DNA from 3 places in the Kitasatospora sp. NBC_00039 genome. Region 1 is predicted to be linked to each of the others. Evidence: riboswitches for the same ligand, from Rfam matches in the RefSeq annotation. Region 1 holds a riboswitch; each other region holds the start of a gene.
What was found. Region 1 has a riboswitch for thiamine pyrophosphate ahead of OG286_RS20950 (purine-cytosine permease family protein). Riboswitches for the same ligand answer to the same signal wherever they lie in the genome.

Region 1 (5,937 bases):
CGGGGCCACCGGGCGTGCCGGCACCGCCGGCGCCACCGGCGGTGGAGTCGTGCATGCCCCAGCCGCCGAGCGGCTGGCCGGCGCCGAACGGGTGGTGCTGGCCCGGCGCGGCGGGCGCGCCGGGGGCCGCCGGGGCGCCGTACGGGTCGTGGGCGGGGGTGGCCGCCGCGACCGGGGCGACGGGCGCGGCCGGGGTCGCGTACGGGTTGCCGGCCGGAGCGGCGGGCGCCGGGGCCGCGGGGGCCGCGGGGGCCGCGTGGGCGGCGGGCGCGGGCGGGGCGGGCGGCAGGACCGGCGGCGGGGCGTCGATGTACCCGGCGTCGGTCACCGCGGGGGCGGCCGGAGCGGCCGGGGCGGCCTCCACAGCGGGCGCGGCGGCCGGCTCGGGGGCGGCCACCTTGCTGAACGCCAGCGTCGGCGTCGACCGGCCGGCGGCCGGCGTACCCGCCGCGGCGTCGGTCAGGGTGTAGTCGGCCTCGGGCGCCTCTGCGGGGGCGGAACCGGCGGACGCGGACTGCGCCGGGCCGTCAGGAGCGGGACCCACCACCCCCTGGCCACCGGAGGGCTGCTCCCCCTGCGGCCCGGTGGACCCAATCTCGCGCTCGGTGCTCACGGACGACCTCCATAGCTGACAGGACCAACAACCATAGTTTTTCGCACACTCGATTCGATTGCCGTAAGGACCCTTCTGAAGAACTCATAAGAATCCTTAGCCCGGTCCAACAGCAGCCCCGATTCGACACCCCCGCCCGGCACCCCGGCCGGCGGCCCCCGGCCACCCTCCGCGGCGTCCCGCGATGCGGACCGCAGGCGCCTGGCCTTGGCGTACACCCCCGCGCCGGTTAGCCTGTCGCTCCAAACTGACACGCGGGAGCTTGGACCCACCAGGCTGAGAGTGCGCCGGTCGACCGTACGCCACGGACTCCGTGGACGGATCGTCGAGGGGGCGCAGACCGCCGGAACCTGTCCGGGTAATGCCGGCGTAGGGAGTATCGGCCATGCCGCCTGCTTCGCCATCCTCTTCTTCGGGCGCGCCCGCGTCCAAGGATTTCCCCGGGTCGTCCCCGGACGTCCACCCCACGACCGCTGATTCCGACGCGGCCGCCCCCGCCTCCGGTTCCACCGCCGCGCTGGACCGTCCGCAGCGGACCGAGCGGGTCGAGGCGCCGCTCGTCCTGGACACCGCGCCGCCGCGCACGCTCCGCTTCCGGGACCACTTCGCGCTCTGGATGAACCTCGGCGTCAGCCTGATCGGCTTCACCACCGCCGCCACCGTGCTCGGCGCGCAGGGCAGCGAGCTGTCGCTGGCCGCCGCCGTCACCGCGATCGTGGCCGGCACCGTGGCCGGCACGGCGATGCTCGGCGTGGCCGCGCTGATCGGGGCGCGAACCGGTGCGCCGGCGATGGCGAACCTGCGCGGGCTGTTCGGGACGCGGCTCTCGTACGTCCCGACCGTGCTGAACATCGTCCAGTGCATCGGCTGGGGCGTGTACGAGCTGCTGGTCATCGCGATGGGCGCGCAGACCGTGGCGCACACCGAGGGCTACCGCTGGGTGTTCGTCGTGCTGGCCGGTGCGGTGACGACCGCGCTGACCATCTGGCCGCTGGGCGCGATCGCGGTGCTGCGCCGTTTCGTCGCCGCGGCGGTGGCGGTCGCGATGGTGTACTTCACCGTCCAGCTGGGCCGCCACGGCGTGCCGGACCCGGGCGCGGGCAACTGGCACGGCTTCCTGAAGGCCACCGACGCGATGATCGCCGTCTCGATCTCGTTCGTGCCGCTGGCCGCCGACTACACCCGCCACTCGCGCACGCCGCGCGCCGCGTTCTGGGGCAGCTTCTCCGGCTACACCGTCGCCCAGGTCTGGTGCTACGTGCTCGGGCTGTTCGCGCTGCTGCAGTCCGACGGCGACGCCACCAGGATCTTCGACTCGTTCCTGGGCGTCTGGGCCGGCTGGTTCTTCCTGCTGGTCCTGGTGCTGCGCGAGACCGACCAGTCCTTCGCCAACGTGTACTCGACCGCGATGTCGGTCCACAACCTGCTGCCGAAGGTGGACCGCCGGGTGCTCACCGGCGGGACCGGTGTGCTGATCACGGTGCTGGCGCTGCAGATCACCGAGTTCACCGACTCCTACTACGCCTTCCTGGGCCTGATCGGCTCGGTGTTCGTGCCGATGTTCGCGGTGCTGGCGGTGGACTACTTCCTCGGCGCCGGCCGGCGCGGCTGGAACCTCGCCGACGACGCGCCGTCCCGCTGGCTGATGCTGCTGCCGTGGGCGCTCGGCTTCGCGGTGTACCAGCTGATCGCGCCGACCGCGATCGCCGGCTGGTGGACGGACTTCTGGACCTCCGTCCAGGAGGCGCTGCACTTCACGCCGCAGGAGTGGACCTCGGCGTCGCTGTTCGGCTTCCTGGTGCCGGCCCTGGCCACCTGGGCGCTCACCCCACTGACCCGCCGGTCCGCGCCGTCCGGGACCCCCACCGCCTGACCCGGCCGCCCGAGCGGCGACGGCTCCACCGAAGACGGCCCCTCGATTGGGGCCGTCTTCGCTTTCGCGTCACTTCCGCCGCCTATCGTGGAGGGTGTGACCAGCCCAGACCTCTCCCCGGCGACGGCGCGCACCGCGCCGCCCGTCCAAGTGATCGCCCACCGTGGTTCCTCGCACGCGCTGCCCGAGCACACGCTCGCGGCCTACCGCCGGGCGCTCGAGGAGGGCGCGGACGCCGTCGAGTGCGACGTCCGGGTGACCGCCGACGGGGAGCTCGTCTGCGTCCACGACCGCCGGATCGGCCGGGTCTCTGACGGCCGCGGCACGGTTTCCGCGATGACGCTGGCGCAGCTGGAGGCGCACGACTTCGGCGCGTGGAAGACCGGCGTGCCGAGCGAGGACCCGGAGCTGCGCGGCGTGCTGCGGCTGGAGAGCCTGCTGGAGCTGGTCGCGGACTGCGGACGGCCGGTGGACCTGGCGATCGAGACCAAGCACCCGGTCCGTTTCCGGGGGCGGGTGGAGAGCGAGCTGCTGCGGATGCTCGACCGGTTCAAGATCGGCGGGGCGCAGCAGGGCGAGGAGCCCCGCGAGGACGACCGCCCGCAGGCCCGGATCATGAGCTTCTCCTCGCTGGCCCTGACCCGGGTGGCCGCCGCCGCGCCGGAGTACCCGCGGGTCTTCCTGTTCGAGCGGATGCTGGCGCTCCAGGGCCGGCTGCGCCCGGGCGCGCCCCTGCCGGGCCGGGCCCGGATCGCCGGGCCGGGCATCGACCTGGTGCGGGCCAGGCCCCGGCTGGTGACGCGGCTGCGCGAGCTGGGCCACCAGGTGCACGTCTGGACCGTGGACGAGCCGGCCGACGTGGAGCTCTGTCTGGAGCTCGGGGTGTCGGCGATCATCACCAACCGCCCGGCGGAGGTGCTGGCCCAGCTCGGCCGGTGATCCCGTTCCGGTTCGTTCGCTCGGTCGCCCGTCGGGTCGCCCGTCCGTCCGTCCGGTCGCCGGTCGGTTGATCGTTCCGGGAGGAACGCAAACCTTCCACGATCGTTTGTGCCGGAGATTATCCGTTTTAACGACGGAGGGTGAGCACCGAATCACCTGTCGCGCACCGAGGGTCGCGGGTCTTGAAATGTCCGCGCGGGATCGCCGCGCGGTCGTTTCCGACGCATTACCAAGGGGCATCCATCCCTCGGCATACGCTGAAGGAGGTCCGGGGGTGGCGTTGATGGTGGCGCGTGAAGTGCCGACTTCATCGACCATGGCAGTGCCGCACGGCCCAGCGAGTGTCGGGGTCGCACGGCGCCGACTGCGTCGAGATCTGGGTGACCGGGAGATACCGGAACCGGTCATTGATGATGCTGTTCTGATCCTTTCCGAACTGCTGAGCAATGCCTGTCGATACGCCCGGCCACTCGGCCCGCTCCTCGCGCTCGGCCGCAGTGCCCGCGCCGAGGTGGTGGACCAGGTGCTGGTCGGCGTCCCCTCCGGGGCCGCCGGTGCAGCGGGCGCCAAGACCCGGGCGCAGGCCCAGCCGGCCGACGGAGAGGCCGACGGCGGCATCCTGGTCCGCTGGCAGATGCACGCGGACGGAATCCTCACCCTGGAGGTGACCGACGGCGGGTCGCAGACCCGGCCGTCCCCGGCCAGCCCGTCGCTGACCTCGCGCGGCGGCCGCGGGCTGGGCATCGTCGGCCGGCTGGCCAGCGACTGGGGCGTGCGCGACGCGCCCGGCGAGGTCACGGTGTGGGCGGCGCTGCCCGCCCGGGCCCGGCACGCCCGGCGCGCAGGCGGTGATGCCCGCAGCGCCTGACCGTCTGCGGACACCCCGCCCCGCTCGGCGTCCCGGTGCGTGCCCACGTGCCGGGAGAACGTCAGTAGGCTGCCCGGAGCACAACACAACCGTCCCCGGGAGAGCCGCACCATGGGCAAGAAGGCCGCCAAGAAGGCGCCGCAGCGCAGCCAGTCCACCACCGCCGTCACGGGTGAGATCCCCGTGGTCGGGGCCCGCGAGAACTGCCCCTGCGGTTCGGGCCGCCGGTACAAGGCCTGCCACGGCCGGGAGGCCTCGCACGCCGTGCAGGAGCTGGTGCACCGCCCGTTCGAGGGCCTGCCGGGCGAGGCCGACTGGGTGGCGCTGCGCGAGCTGGTGCCGGCCGCGACGGCGCCGCTGACGCTGGCCGCAGGGGTGGCCGAGGCCGCCAACGGTGACGTCCCGTCGGTGACGCTGGCCACCGTCCTGCCGCTGGCCTGGCCGGCGCTGCGCCGCCAGGACGGCTCGATCCTGCTCGGCCTGCAGACCCAGTCCGCCTCCGGCGACCTGAGCCGCGACCTGGCGGACGCCCTGGAGCTGGCGCTGGCCACCGAGCCGGGCACCCCGGTGCCGGCCCGCCGCACCGTCCCGGGCGGCCGCCGCCTGCAGGACCTGCTGGACCTCGACGCCGCCTTCGCGCCCGCCGTGCACACCGGCTTCGAGTTCTGGCTGGAGGACGCCGAGACCGCCACCGGCGAGGTGGCCGCCTCGCTGGAGCGCGCCAACGCCTCGGCGATCCCCACCGAGAAGCTGGACAGCGTCGACTCGGCGTACTGGTGCGGCACCCCGGACAAGAACCACCTGCGCTGGGTGATGACCGTCCCGGAGGAGCAGCTGCTGGACGCGCTGGCCCGGCTGACCGCCGCCGACCGGTCCTCGATCGGCGAGGACACCCGCCTGGTCGGCTCGTTCCGCGCGCACGGCCTGACCGTCCCGGTCTGGGACCTGCCGCTCGCGATGACGGCGGCCGACTGCGAGAAGCCGGCCGCCGAGTTCGCCGAGCGGCTCGCCGCGACGCTGGTCGATGCCACGCCGCTGACCGCCGAGGAGCGGCGCGCCCGGGCAAACCTGGTGAACCGTCAGGTCACCCTGAACTAAAGGCACCCGGGATCCGGGTGATACGCGTCACATTGGCCGTCGGGACCGCAATTTCCGGGCTGTGAAGGCCTCTTGGAAATTGGCGTGGCCGCGGATCCTTGTTACTGTCTAAAGAGTCCGGTCGCTGGTGCATCCCCCGTCGCCAGCGGCCGGATCTTTGTTTTTCCGGATCATCCGGTTCGGCCGCGCCGAGGATCATCCGGTTCGAGCGTGCCCGATCAGTATGCCGAGCGCCCGCTGTCCAGCCGGACCGTCGCCTCGACCAACTCGCCCAGCAGCGGCCCGACCTGGGGCAGCCAGACCCCGCCGTCGACCGCCGGGCGGGGCGCCAGCACCCAGCGCACCCGGCCGCCCGCCCCGCCGCCGGGCGGCAGCGGCAGGAAGCCGCCCGTCCCGTGGTAGCGCAACGAGCCCGGCACCCAAGGGAGTTGGGCGAGCATCTCGCCGAGCGCCTCCAGTGAGTAGGGAGCGACCAGCAGCGCGTAGCGTCCGGGCAGCGCCAGCACCGGGCCGAGCGGCAGGCGCAGCGCGCCGAGGTAGGCGAGT
Region 2 (5,937 bases), 250 kb from region 1:
GGCCTCCGCCTCGGCTCCCGCGGCCACCTTCACCCGGTTCGCCTCGGCGGCCGCCTTGAGCTCCGTCTCCTTGGCCTGCGCCTGCGCGGCCGAGATCCGGGCGTCGCGGTCGGCCTCGGCCTTGGTCCGGGTCTCGTACGCGCGGGCGTCGGCCGGCTTGCGGACGTCCGCCTGGAGCTGCTGCTCCTTGCGGTGCGCCTCCAGCTCGGCGACCTTGGTCTCCTGGACCACGACCTCCTGCCGGGCGGCGGCCTGGGCCAGCGGTCCCGCCTGCTGGGCGCGGGCCGTGGCCGTCTCCAGCTCGGCCTGGTAACCGGCCTGCTGGATACCGCTGTTACGGGTCGCCTCGGCCTTGCGGGCGAAGGCCTCCTGCTCGGCCTCGGTGGCCTGCCGGTCCGCCTCCGCCTGGGCGATGCGGGCGTCGCGCATGACGGCGGCGGCGTGCGGGGCCGCGAGGTTCTGGATGTACCCGGTCGGGTCGAGGATCTCCTGGATCTGGAGCGAGTCGATGATCAGGCCGAGCTTCTCCATCTCGGTGCCCGACGCGGCGCGGGTCTCCCCGGTCAGCCGCTCGCGGTCGCGGATCATGTCCTCGACCGTCAACCCGCCGACGATGGAGCGGAGATGACCCGCGAAGACGTTGTGGACCCGGTGGCCCATCATCTGCTGCTGGTCGAGGAAGCGGCGGGCGGCGTTGGCGATCGACACCGTGTCGTCGCCGACCTTGAAGATGACCACGCCCTTGACGTGCACCGGGATCCCCTGCGACGTCACACACTCGACGTCCAGGTCCGCCTCGTTGAGGTCGAGGGAGAGCTTGCGCACCACCTGCACGCCCGGGGTGACGAGCGTGCCGCGGCCGGTGACGATCCTGAAACCCATCCCCTCGCCGACCCCCTCGGCGCGGTGCCTGGAACCGGAGATGATCAGGGCCTCATTGGGCTCGGCGACCCGCCACATGAGTTTGAAGAGAACGACCAGGATGACGATGGAGGCGACGACCGCCCCCGAAATGCCGATCAGCATCGGCGAATTCCCCCTTCAGGGCACACCGGCTCCGTGGCTGCGCTCTGTTGCAGGATGGCGCGGAACGCGGTGGCAGCAGGAGATTCTGCGCCTCCCGTGGATCAGTTGGAAGGACATTTCGTCCCGAGTTCGCACCAGGACCGTCAAGACCGCGTCAAGGGGGCGTCAGAACGGCGCCGGAAAGGACGTCGGAAGCACGTCGGGAGGCCGCCGGAAGCACGTCGGAAGGGCGCCGGCGGGACGCCGTGGACGGCCCCGGAGGGTGGGGCGCGTCAGCCCAGCGCGTGAGCGACGTAGACCGTGCGCGGCGGCTGGTACTCCACCACGACCACCGGTGTGCCGACCGCCAGCACCTCGCCGGGCACGGCCGGGTGGGCGAGGAACGCCTCGGTGCTCCGCCGCTCGCGGACGTGGACCAGCACCTCGCCGACCAGTCCTGGTCCGATCTTCCCGGTCACCCGGCCGGTAGCCCCCACCATGCCGCCAGTGTGCCACCCCTGACCACTGGCTGGAACCCGTCTGGACCAGCGGCGATCCGCTCGCTACGGTGTTGGACGTCATGCGCAGGCAACACCGCCTGCGGACACGGGAGCTCGGAGCACCGGGCTGAGAGGACGCTGACCGGTACGTCGCTGGACGTGCCGACCGCTGCGTCGACCGCAGGAACCTGACCGGGTAATGCCGGCGTAGGGAGTAGAGGGTCTGATGACCACGTTCGACGCACAGCCGCAGTCTGCCCAGAACACCGCCGTCAGCAGCGCGGGCACCGGCTACCCGACCCCGGCCTGGCGCAAGGCCTACCGCGACGGGTCCCGTCCCGACCTGCGCGTTCCGTACCGCGAGGTCGTGCTCACCAACGGCAGGACCGTTCCGCTGTACGACACCTCCGGCCCGTACACCGATCCGTCCTACGAACCCGACGTCCGGCGCGGCCTGCCCGCGCTGCGCGACCCCTGGATCCGCCAGCGCGGCGACGTCGAGGAGTACGACGGCCGCGAGGCCCGCCCCGAGGACGACGGGATCAAGCACACCTCGCCGCGCGGCGGGAACCTGCGCAACCTCGACGCCGTCTTCCCCGGCCGCCCGCGCCGCCCCCTGCGCGGCCGCGGCGGCGCCGCCGTCACCCAACTCGCCTACGCCAAGCGCGGCATCGTGACCCCGGAGATGGAGTTCGTGGCCCTGCGCGAGGGCCTGGCGCCGGAGTACGTCCGCGCCGAGGTGGCCCGCGGCCGCGCCGTCATCCCGGTGAACGTGAACCACCCGGAGGTGGAGCCGGCCATCATCGGCACCAACTTCCTGGTGAAGATCAACGCCAACATCGGCAACTCCGCCGTCACCTCCTCGATCGAGGAGGAGGTGGAGAAGATGACCTGGGCCACCCGCTGGGGCGCCGACACCGTCATGGACCTCTCCACCGGCCGCAACATCCACACCACCCGCGAGTGGATCCTGCGCAACTCTCCCGTGCCGATCGGCACCGTGCCGCTCTACCAGGCCCTGGAGAAGGTCGACGGCAAGGCCGAGGAACTCAGCTGGGACGTCTACCGCGACACCGTCATCGAGCAGTGCGAGCAGGGCGTCGACTACATGACCGTCCACGCCGGCGTGCTGCTCCGGTACGTGCCGCTCACCGCCCGCCGCAAGACCGGCATCGTCTCCCGCGGCGGCTCGATCATGGCCGCCTGGTGCCTGGCGCACCACCAGGAGAACTTCCTCTACAGCAACTTCGAGGAGCTCTGCGACATCCTCGCGGCCTACGACGTCACCTTCTCGCTCGGCGACGGCCTGCGCCCCGGCTCCACCGCCGACGCCAACGACGAGGCGCAGTTCGCCGAGCTGCAGACGCTGGGCGAGCTGGGCCGGATCGCCCGCGAGCGCGACGTCCAGGTGATGATCGAGGGCCCCGGCCACGTCGCGATGAACAAGATCAAGGAGAACATGGATCTCCAGAAGGAGATCTGCGACGAGGCCCCCTTCTACACCCTGGGCCCGCTCACCACCGACGTCGCGCCCGGCTACGACCACATCACCTCCGGCATCGGCGCCGCGATGATCGCCTGGTGGGGCACCGCGATGCTCTGCTACGTCACGCCCAAGGAGCACCTGGGCCTGCCCAACCGCGACGACGTGAAGACCGGCGTCATCACCTACAAGATCGCCGCCCACGCCGCCGACCTCGCCAAGGGCCACCCCGGCGCCAGCGAGTGGGACGACGCCCTCTCCGACGCCCGCTTCGAGTTCCGCTGGGAGGACCAGTTCAACCTGGCCCTCGACCCGGAGACGGCCCGTGCCTTCCACGACGAGACCCTCCCGGCCGAACCCGCCAAGACCGCCCACTTCTGCTCCATGTGCGGTCCGAAGTTCTGTTCGATGAAGATCAGCAAAAGCATCAATGAGCAGTTCGGCCAGGGTCAGGCCTCGCCTGAGTACGACGAGGAGGCTGTCGAGGGCATGAAGGCCATGTCCGACGAGTTCAAGGCCCATGGCAGCAAGGTCTACCTGCCGATGGCGGACTGACCCAGGACACCTGAGCGCCGTCCCGAGAGCTTTCGCCTCTCGGGGCGGCGCTTCGTCGTTCCCGGCCTGCCGGGCATCCGAAATCCCGTGGACGGGGCGGGCGGTCGGGTGCTGGCATGGAGGGAGGATTTCCTCACGGAGCGGTGGTCGCGATGGCTGAGATCAGGATTGTCCTGTCGGTGCGCGACCTGGCCCAGGCGGACCTGCCGTCGTGCGGGTGGGCGGGCGACGCGCTGCACGTGCGGCAACTCGCGGACCAGCTGCGGCGGGCGGAGGCCGGCGAGATCGACTACTTGGCGGTGTGCACGCCGGTGGGGCTTCCCGTGGCGCTCGGCGGCGTCGACTACACAGTGAAGGAGAGCGCCGGAATGCTCTGGCAGCTCGGCGTCCACCCGGCTCTCCAGTCCTGCGGAATCGGCACACTGCTGATCCGCTCTGCGGAGCAGCGGATCACGGCCAGGAGTTTGGCGCGGGCGGAACTGGGCGTGGAGGAGGACAACCCCCGAGCGCGGGCCCTCTACGAGCGCTTGGGCTACCGGGCGTACGGCCGTGAGCCGGACTCCTGGGACGTGGAGGCGGAGAACGGTTCGATCCGGAGGTACGAGACGATGTGCACGTTGATGCGCAAGGACTTGGTGTGAACCCCGGGCATCCGTTGACCTACGAGGCGTTTGTCGCCCTGGCCGCAACCGATCCGGCCGTCGTCGGACTTGTCCTCAAAGGCTCCCACGCTCACGATGGCATGGTCACCGAGCACTCCGACCACGATGTGTACGTCGTCCTCGCCGACGATGAGGAGAGCGACCTCTCCGGTCTCGACGGTTACCGCTCCGCAGAGCTCGACATTGTCGTCACCACGGTCGAGCAGTTCCGACGGCTCGGCGACTGGGAGCGGTACGCCATCGCTCGGGCCCGCGTCCTGCTTGACCGACTCGACGGTGGGATCCTGGAGATCGTCGCCGCCAAGGGGCGGCTCGGCATGGATGAGGCTTCCCGGGACGCTGCCGGCTGGCTGGATGCCTATGCCAATTCGCTCTATCGGTCGGTCAAGAACACCCGTGACGGCCACCTGCTCGCGGGCCGTCTCGACGCGGCCGACAGTGTCGGCTTCTTGCTGGAACTGCTGTTCGCCATGGACCGTCGTCCGCGCCCCTACAACAAGTACCTGGAGTGGGAGCTGGAGAGGTTTCCCCTGCCGGCGTGGGAGACGCGATCGCTGCTGGACACGATCGGAAGCATCGCGGCGACGGGTGAGGTGAGCATGCAGCGACAGCTCTTCGCCAAGGTCGAGGCCGTGGCACGCGAGGCCGGCCACGGGCCCGTTCTGGATGCCTGGGACGAGGACCTGGTGTTGATGCGGCCCAGCCTGGGTGATCCGGCCTGAACTCCGAATGTGCTGCCTTCGGGCTGAAGTTGCCCTCGATGAAGATCAGCCGGAAGATCCGCGACGAGCACGGCGACGGCTCCAGCGCGGTCCCGAGCGACTTCGACGCCGCGGCGCTGGCCGGCGTGCAGGCCAAGTCCGAGGAGTTCGCCGCCCAGGGCAACCGGGTCTACCTCCCGCTCGCGGACTGACCATTCCGGACGACACCGGCCCGTGCTTCGGAGGGGAGGGCGCTGGCCGGTGCCGTGCCGCGGGATCGCGACCGTCGACCCGGGTCGAGGCGCACCATGGACGTATGAGCCAGATGCTCCGACCGGGCCTCGCCGAGCTCACCGTCGTCGGTCAGGGCGGCGATGCGCCGATGCGGGTGATCGCGGCTGTGGTCGACTGCCTCACCCCGATCAGCGGGCTGCACGGCGGGCTGTGGACCAAGGGGGTCTACCGGCGTCTGGTGGTCGATGTCGCTCCCGTGGCTGCGACGGGGAGGAGCCTCCCCGATCCCGGCCCGTCCGGGGACCCCCGGGCGGGGGCGAGTCCGATCCCGCAGGATCTGGTGCATGTGGAGGTCCGCTCCGTCGAGCTGACCGACGCCGAGCGGGTGCGTGCAGTGATCGTCGCGGCGTACCCGCCGGTCCGCCATCCGGAGCCGGTGACCAGCCTGAGCAGTGCTGTTCTCCACACCTATCTGCTGAGCTTCGCCGTCGATACGGCCCAGGTGAGGAGCTGACGGGTCGGTCCGGCCGGTGTCCGGCGAGCGGGATGCCCGGGGTGGGGTCAGAGCCCGAGGATCTCGCGGATGAGGCCGAGTTTGTGCTCGGGGGAGAGGTCCTGTGGGCGGTCGGCGAGCAGCCCGTTGAGAATGCCGGGAACGTCGGACCCGTCGGGCGCCTGGATGGCGTCGATGACCTGGCACCGCAGGCCGCCGTCCCGGACGAACACCCACACGTCGTGTTCCTTGCGCGGCTCGCCGTTCTCCCGGGTGCCGCCGGCGCGGCCGTATCCGAGAGGGT
Region 3 (5,937 bases), 1.6 Mb from region 1:
GTCAGGGTGCCGGACAGGTGCTTGACCAGGCCCGGGCCGTCGATGAACGCCGCCGGGACCTGCAGCGACCTGTTGGGGCCACGCCGGATCGCGATCAGCCCGCCGTTCTTGACCAGGTCACGCACCTCGGTGACCCGGACCCCCCACTGCTCCGAGATGTCGGGCAGGTACATCCACTCGGGGACCAGGGCTTCAATCTTGCTTTCGATCTCACTCACGCCACCAGACTGCCACCTCTGCGGCCCGCCGCGCACCAGCCGGCCGCCCGGGGGCTCGTCCGGCGGCCCCCGGCGCTACCCCGCGGCGGCCGACTTGAGCGGTACCGCCGGGTCCGCGGCCCGGGCCCGGTCCAGCACCGTGGCGCGTTCGACCAGCCGGCGGCCCTGGGTGAGGTCACGCGGACGGTCGACGGTGAGCAGGGCCCGAAGCGCGCCGTCGCGCAGCCAGAGCACGGCCCAGGTCGGGTCCGCCGGCGAGCCGCGCCAGACCAGCTCGTCTCCGTCGTCGTGCCGGCCGACGTACTGGACCATCCGGCCGAACTGCTCCGACCAGAAGTACGGCACCGGGTCGTACGGGGCGTCCGCGCCGAGCACCGCGGCGGCCGCGGCCTCGCCGGACTGCAGCGCGTGGTCCCAGTGCTGGACGGTCAGCCGGCCGCCCGTCCGGGCGGAGGGGTAGCTCGCGCAGTCGCCGGCCGCGTAGACGCCGGGCAGGCCGGTGCGCAGCCGCTCGTCCACCAGGACGGCGCCAGCCGCGTCCAGCTCGACGCCCGAGCCGGCCAGCCAGTCCGTCGCCGGGCGGGCACCGATGCCGACCACCACCTCGTCGGCCGGCAGGTGCGAGCCGTCCGCCAGCAGCACCGCACCCGGCTCGACGGCCGCGACGGCGGCGCCGCAGCGCAGCTCGACCCCGGCCTCGGCGTACCAGGCGGCCATCGCCCGGCCGATCTCGGTGGGCAGCGCGCCGGGGACGGGCGCCGGACCCGCCTCGACGACCGTCACCTCGCAGCCGGCCGTGCGGGCGGCGGTGGCGACCTCGGCGCCGATCCAGCCCGCGCCGACCAGCACCAGGCGCAGGCCCGGGCGGAGCAGGGCGCGCAGGGCGAGCGCATCGTCCAGGGTGTGCAGCAGGTGCGCGCGCTCGGCGCCGGGCAGGACGCGCGGAGTGGCGCCGGTGGCGATCACCAGGGCGCCGTACGGCAGGTCGCCGCCGTCGGTGTGCAGGAGGCCGGGGGTGAGGCCGGTGGCGCGGCGGCCGGTGAGCACCTCGATGCCGAGGTGCGCGAAGTCGATGTCCAGGGTGGTGGCGTCGGCCTTGCCGAGCAGCACCTCCTTGGAGAGCGGCGGCCGGTCGTAGGGCACGTGCGGCTCCTCGCCCACCAGCACGATCCGCCCCTGCCAGCCGCCCCGCCGCAGGCCCGAGGCGCACTGCGCCCCGGCCAGCCCGGCCCCGACCACGACCACCTGATCCGTCCCGCTCAGCTCTGCCACGCCGTCACTGTACTGGCGCCCGCCGGGCGCGCCAGGGGGCTTCCCACCTTTCGTACCCGCCCCTCGGCGGCACCGGCCACTCCCGCTCCTCCCGGCCCCGCGGCCCACTCCCGCCCCACCCTCGTGCGCGCCTTCGGCGCCCCGGCCGCCCCGGACTGCTCGGGCCCCGGCCGCCCGCGTCCCACCCTTCGTACGCGCCTTCGGCGGCTCGGACGCCCGGAGTTAAGGTGGGGGCACCATCACGGGAGCCCGGCGGACCGGGCTGAGAGGCGGGCTGACACGGCCTGCGACCGTCCGAACCTGATCCGGGTCATACCGGCGAAGGGAGAGCAGCGACTTTGACACGCTTGGCACCGGACGCCCACGCCGGCGTGCTGGTGATCGGCGGGGGCATCATCGGCCTCGCCGTCGCCTGGCGCGCCGCCCAGCGCGGGCTGGAGAACATCGTGGTGGCCGACCCGCGGCCCGGCGGCGGCGCCGCCCAGGTCGCGGCCGGCATGCTCGCCCCCGTCACCGAGCTCCAGTACGGCGAAGAGCCGCTGCTGCGCCTCGGCATGGCCTCCAACGAGCGGTACGCGGCCTTCGCCGCCGAGCTCACCGAGGCCAGTGGCGGCCAGGACACCGGCTACCGCCCGTGCGGCACCCTCGCCGTCGCCCTCGACTCGGACGACCGCGAGGAGCTGCGCGAGCTGCACGCCTTCCACCGTCGGCTCGGCCTGGACTCGCAGTGGCTCACCGGCCGCGAGGCCCGCCGGCTCGAACCGATGCTCGCCCCGGGCGTCCGCGGCGGCCTGCACGTCACCGACGACCACCAGGTCGACGGCCGCCGGCTCGCCAAGGCGCTCGTCCTCGCCTGCGAGCGGGCCGGCGTCCGGCTGCACCGCGCCGAGGCGACCGAGCTGCTGGCCGAGGGCGGCCGCGCCACCGGCGCCCGGCTCGCCACCGGCGAGACCGTCACCGCCGATCAGGTCGTCCTGGCCGCCGGCCCGTGGAGCCACCAGCTGCCCGGCCTGCCCGAGGGCGTGCTGCCGGCCATCCGCCCGGTGAAGGGCCAGATCCTGCGGCTGCGGATCCCGGAGGCGTACCGGCCGTTCCTCTCCCGCAACGTCCGCGCGGTGGTCCGCGGCCGGCACCTCTACCTGGTGCCCCGTGAGAACGGCGAGCTGGTGATCGGCGCCACCAGCGAGGAGCAGGGGTACGACACCACCGTCACCGCCGGCGGCGTGTACGAGCTGCTGCGCGACGCCCACGAGTTGGTCCCCGGCATCACCGAACTGCCGCTGGTGGAGACGTCGGCCGGGCTGCGCCCGGGCTCGCCCGACAACGCGCCGCTGCTCGGGCCGACCTCCCTGCCCGGCTTGGTCGCAGCCACCGGCCACTACCGCAACGGCGTGCTGCTCACCCCGGTGACCGCCGACGTGGTCGCCGAGTACCTGGCCACCGGCACGACGCCGGACCTCGCCGCGCCGTTCTCCCCCACTCGCTTCACGACGAAGGTCCCCGCATGAGCGACATCCCCCTCACCGTCAACGGCGAGCCCCGCCAAGTGCCCGCCGCGACCACCCTCGCCGAGGTGGTGGCCACCCTCAGCCGGGCCAACTCCGGCGTCGCCGCCGCGCTCAACGAGGCCGTGGTCCCGCGCAGTTCGTGGCCGCTCACCCAGCTCTCGGCCGGCGACCGGATCGAGATCCTCACCGCCGTGCAGGGAGGCTGACCATGGCTGACGACCTGCTCACCATCGCCGGCACCACCTTCGACTCGCGCCTGATCATGGGCACCGGCGGCGCCCCCAGCCTGGAGGTCCTGGAGCAGGCGCTGCGGGTCTCCGGCACCGAGCTGACGACCGTGGCGATGCGTCGGGTCGACGCCACCACCCAGGGCTCCGTCCTGGACGTGCTCACCCGCAACGGCATCCGCATCCTGCCCAACACGGCCGGCTGCTTCACCGCCGGAGAGGCCGTGCTGACCGCCCGGCTGGCCCGCGAGGCGCTCGGCACCGACTGGGTGAAGCTGGAGGTCATCGCCGACGAACGGACCCTGCTGCCCGACCCGATCGAGCTGCTGGACGCCGCCGAGACGCTGGTCGACGACGGTTTCACCGTCCTCCCCTACACCAACGACGACCCGGTGCTGGCCCGGAAGCTGGAGGACGTCGGCTGCGCGGCGATCATGCCGCTCGGCTCGCCGATCGGCTCCGGCCTGGGCATCCGCAACCCGCACAACTTCCAGCTGATCGTGGAGGGCGCCAACGTCCCGGTGATCCTGGACGCGGGCGCCGGCACGGCCTCGGACGTCGCGCTGGCGATGGAGCTGGGCTGCGCCGCCGTCATGCTCGCCTCGGCGGTGACCCGCGCCCAGGACCCGGTGCTGATGGCCGAGGCGATGCGGCACGCCGCCGAGGCCGGCCGGCTCGCCCACCGGGCCGGCCGCATCCCGCGCCGCTTCCACGCCGAGGCCTCCTCGGCGATGGCGGGCCTGGCCGACCTGGACACCCGCGAGCGCCCGGCGTTCTGACCCCGAAGGGCCCGGACGGTGTCACAACCCGGGTACAGAGAGCCCCGGGAGCGGTGCCGCCCGGGGCTGAGGGCCCGTCTGCGCCACTAGACTCGCCGGGTGGACAAGGCGGACATGGCATTGCACGACCCCCTGATCGGTTCCCTGCTCGACGGCCGGTACCGGGTCGAGCAGCGCATCGCGGCCGGCGGGATGTCCACCGTCTACCGCGCCACCGACACCCGGCTCGACCGGGTCGTGGCGCTGAAGGTGATGCACCCCTCGCTGGCCGGCGACGAGGGCTTCACCGGGCGGTTCATCCGCGAGGCCAAGGCGGTCGCCCGACTCGCGCACCCCAACGTGGTCAACGTGTTCGACCAGGGCGCGGACGGCGGAAACGTCTTCCTCGCCATGGAGTACGTCCCCGGCCGCACCCTGCGGGACCTGCTCCGCGACCGCGGCGCGCTCTCCATCCGCGCCGCCCTGGACATCCTGGAGCCGGTGCTCGCCGCGCTCGGCGCCGCCCACCGGGCCGGTCTGGTCCACCGCGACGTCAAGCCGGAGAACGTCCTGATCACCGACGGCGGCCTGGTCAAGGTCGCCGACTTCGGCCTGGTCCGGGTGCTGAACGCCGCCGACGGCGCGGCCACCTCCACCACCGCGACCACCGGCACCGTCCTCGGCACCGTCTCCTACCTGGCCCCCGAGCAGATCCGCCCCGGCGACGGGACCGACCAGCGGGTGGACGTCTACGCCGCCGGCATCCTGCTGTACGAGATGCTCACCGGCCACCGCCCGCACACCGGCGAGAACCCCGTCCAGGTGATGTACCGCCACCTGCACGAGGACGTCCCCGCACCCTCGCTGACCGTGCCCGGCGTCGTCCCCGAGCTGGACGCCATAGTGGCCGGCGCCTGCGCACGCGACCCGCGGGCCCGCCCGTACGACGCGGTCGAGCTGCTGGCCGCGCTCCAGCGGGTGCGCCGCACGCTCACCCCGGCCCAGCTGGACGCCGAGCCGCCCGCCTCCACGCTGGCCAGCCCGCAGTACCCGACCAACGAGCCGACCTCGGTGATCCGGCCCGCCGTCACGGCCCGGGCCGTCTCCGCGCAGGCCGTCTCCGCACAGGCCCACGCGACGGACACCGCGACGGACGCCGCGACGGACGCCGCGCCGCCGGTCGAGCGGACCAGCGTGCTGGACGTCCCGCCGGAGGTCATGGAGCAGCTGCTCACCGAGCCGCGCCCGTACGACGAGCCGCCGCCGGTGCGCACCGGCCGCCCCGGCCTGCTGCGCCGCCTCCCCCGCAAGCCGCTGGTCTGGGCATCCGTCCTGGCCGCCTTGGTGCTGCTGGTCGGCGGCACCACCTACGCGCTCTCCGGCGCCCTGTACACGACGGTGCCGGGCGTGCTCGGCAAGGACCGCGCCGAGGCGCAGCGGATCCTGGACGGCGCGGGCATGCACGGGCGGTTCACCGAGGTCTACAGCGAGACCGTCCCCGCAGGGCAGGTGATCTCCACCGACCCGGGGGTCGGCGCCCGGGCCCGCAAGAGCGACGCCGTCGGCGTCACCGTCTCCCGCGGCCCGAAGCGGATCGCCGTACCGGAGCTGGCCGGAAAGCCGGCCGACCAGGCCGCCGCCGCACTGGCCGGCGTCCAGCTGGCCCGCGGCAACGTCACCGAGACGTACAACGACACCGTTCCCGAGGGCGCGGTGATCAGCAGCTCGCCGGCGGCCGGGCAGCAGCTGGCGGAGAACTCGCCGGTCTCGCTGGTGGTCAGCAAGGGCATGGTGCCCGTCCCGGACGTGACCGGGATGTCCAAGGACGATGCCGCCAAGGCGCTCCAGGCCGCCGGCTTCGCGATGCAGAGCAGCGGCGTCAACCTGTTCGGCACCGGCAAGGTCTCCAGCCAGTCCCCCGCCCCCGGCGAGCGCCGCCCGCAGCACACCGTGG

Region 2: linked by a shared signal. The riboswitch ahead of thiC (phosphomethylpyrimidine synthase ThiC) and the one ahead of OG286_RS20950 (purine-cytosine permease family protein) in region 1 are both predicted to bind thiamine pyrophosphate.
Region 3: linked by a shared signal. The riboswitch ahead of thiO (glycine oxidase ThiO) and the one ahead of OG286_RS20950 (purine-cytosine permease family protein) in region 1 are both predicted to bind thiamine pyrophosphate.

What each region holds. Positions count from the first base shown of each region.
Region 1 covers NZ_CP108289.1:4,735,907-4,741,843, reverse strand. The annotation lists gene OG286_RS20955 (S1C family serine protease) at 1-613, opposite strand, end outside; TPP riboswitch at 858-1,006, shown strand; gene OG286_RS20950 (purine-cytosine permease family protein) at 999-2,486, shown strand; gene OG286_RS20945 (glycerophosphodiester phosphodiesterase family protein) at 2,583-3,425, shown strand; gene OG286_RS20940 (ATP-binding protein) at 3,700-4,293, shown strand; gene OG286_RS20935 (DUF5926 family protein) at 4,405-5,391, shown strand; gene OG286_RS20930 (bifunctional DNA primase/polymerase) at 5,610-5,937, opposite strand, start outside.
Region 2 covers NZ_CP108289.1:4,490,509-4,496,445, reverse strand. The annotation lists gene OG286_RS19865 (flotillin family protein) at 1-1,026, opposite strand, end outside; gene OG286_RS19860 (hypothetical protein) at 1,299-1,505, opposite strand; TPP riboswitch at 1,602-1,736, shown strand; gene thiC (phosphomethylpyrimidine synthase ThiC) at 1,732-3,543, shown strand; gene OG286_RS19850 (GNAT family N-acetyltransferase) at 3,696-4,184, shown strand; gene OG286_RS19845 (hypothetical protein) at 4,181-4,927, shown strand; gene OG286_RS19840 (thiamine biosynthesis protein ThiC) at 4,966-5,118, shown strand; gene OG286_RS19835 (hypothetical protein) at 5,223-5,654, shown strand; gene OG286_RS19830 (hypothetical protein) at 5,702-5,937, opposite strand, start outside.
Region 3 covers NZ_CP108289.1:6,380,918-6,386,854, reverse strand. The annotation lists gene OG286_RS28395 (Rv2175c family DNA-binding protein) at 1-218, opposite strand, end outside; gene OG286_RS28390 (NAD(P)/FAD-dependent oxidoreductase) at 294-1,490, opposite strand; TPP riboswitch at 1,722-1,834, shown strand; gene thiO (glycine oxidase ThiO) at 1,829-2,998, shown strand; gene thiS (sulfur carrier protein ThiS) at 2,995-3,204, shown strand; gene OG286_RS28375 (thiazole synthase) at 3,207-4,004, shown strand; gene pknB (Stk1 family PASTA domain-containing Ser/Thr kinase) at 4,119-5,937, shown strand, end outside.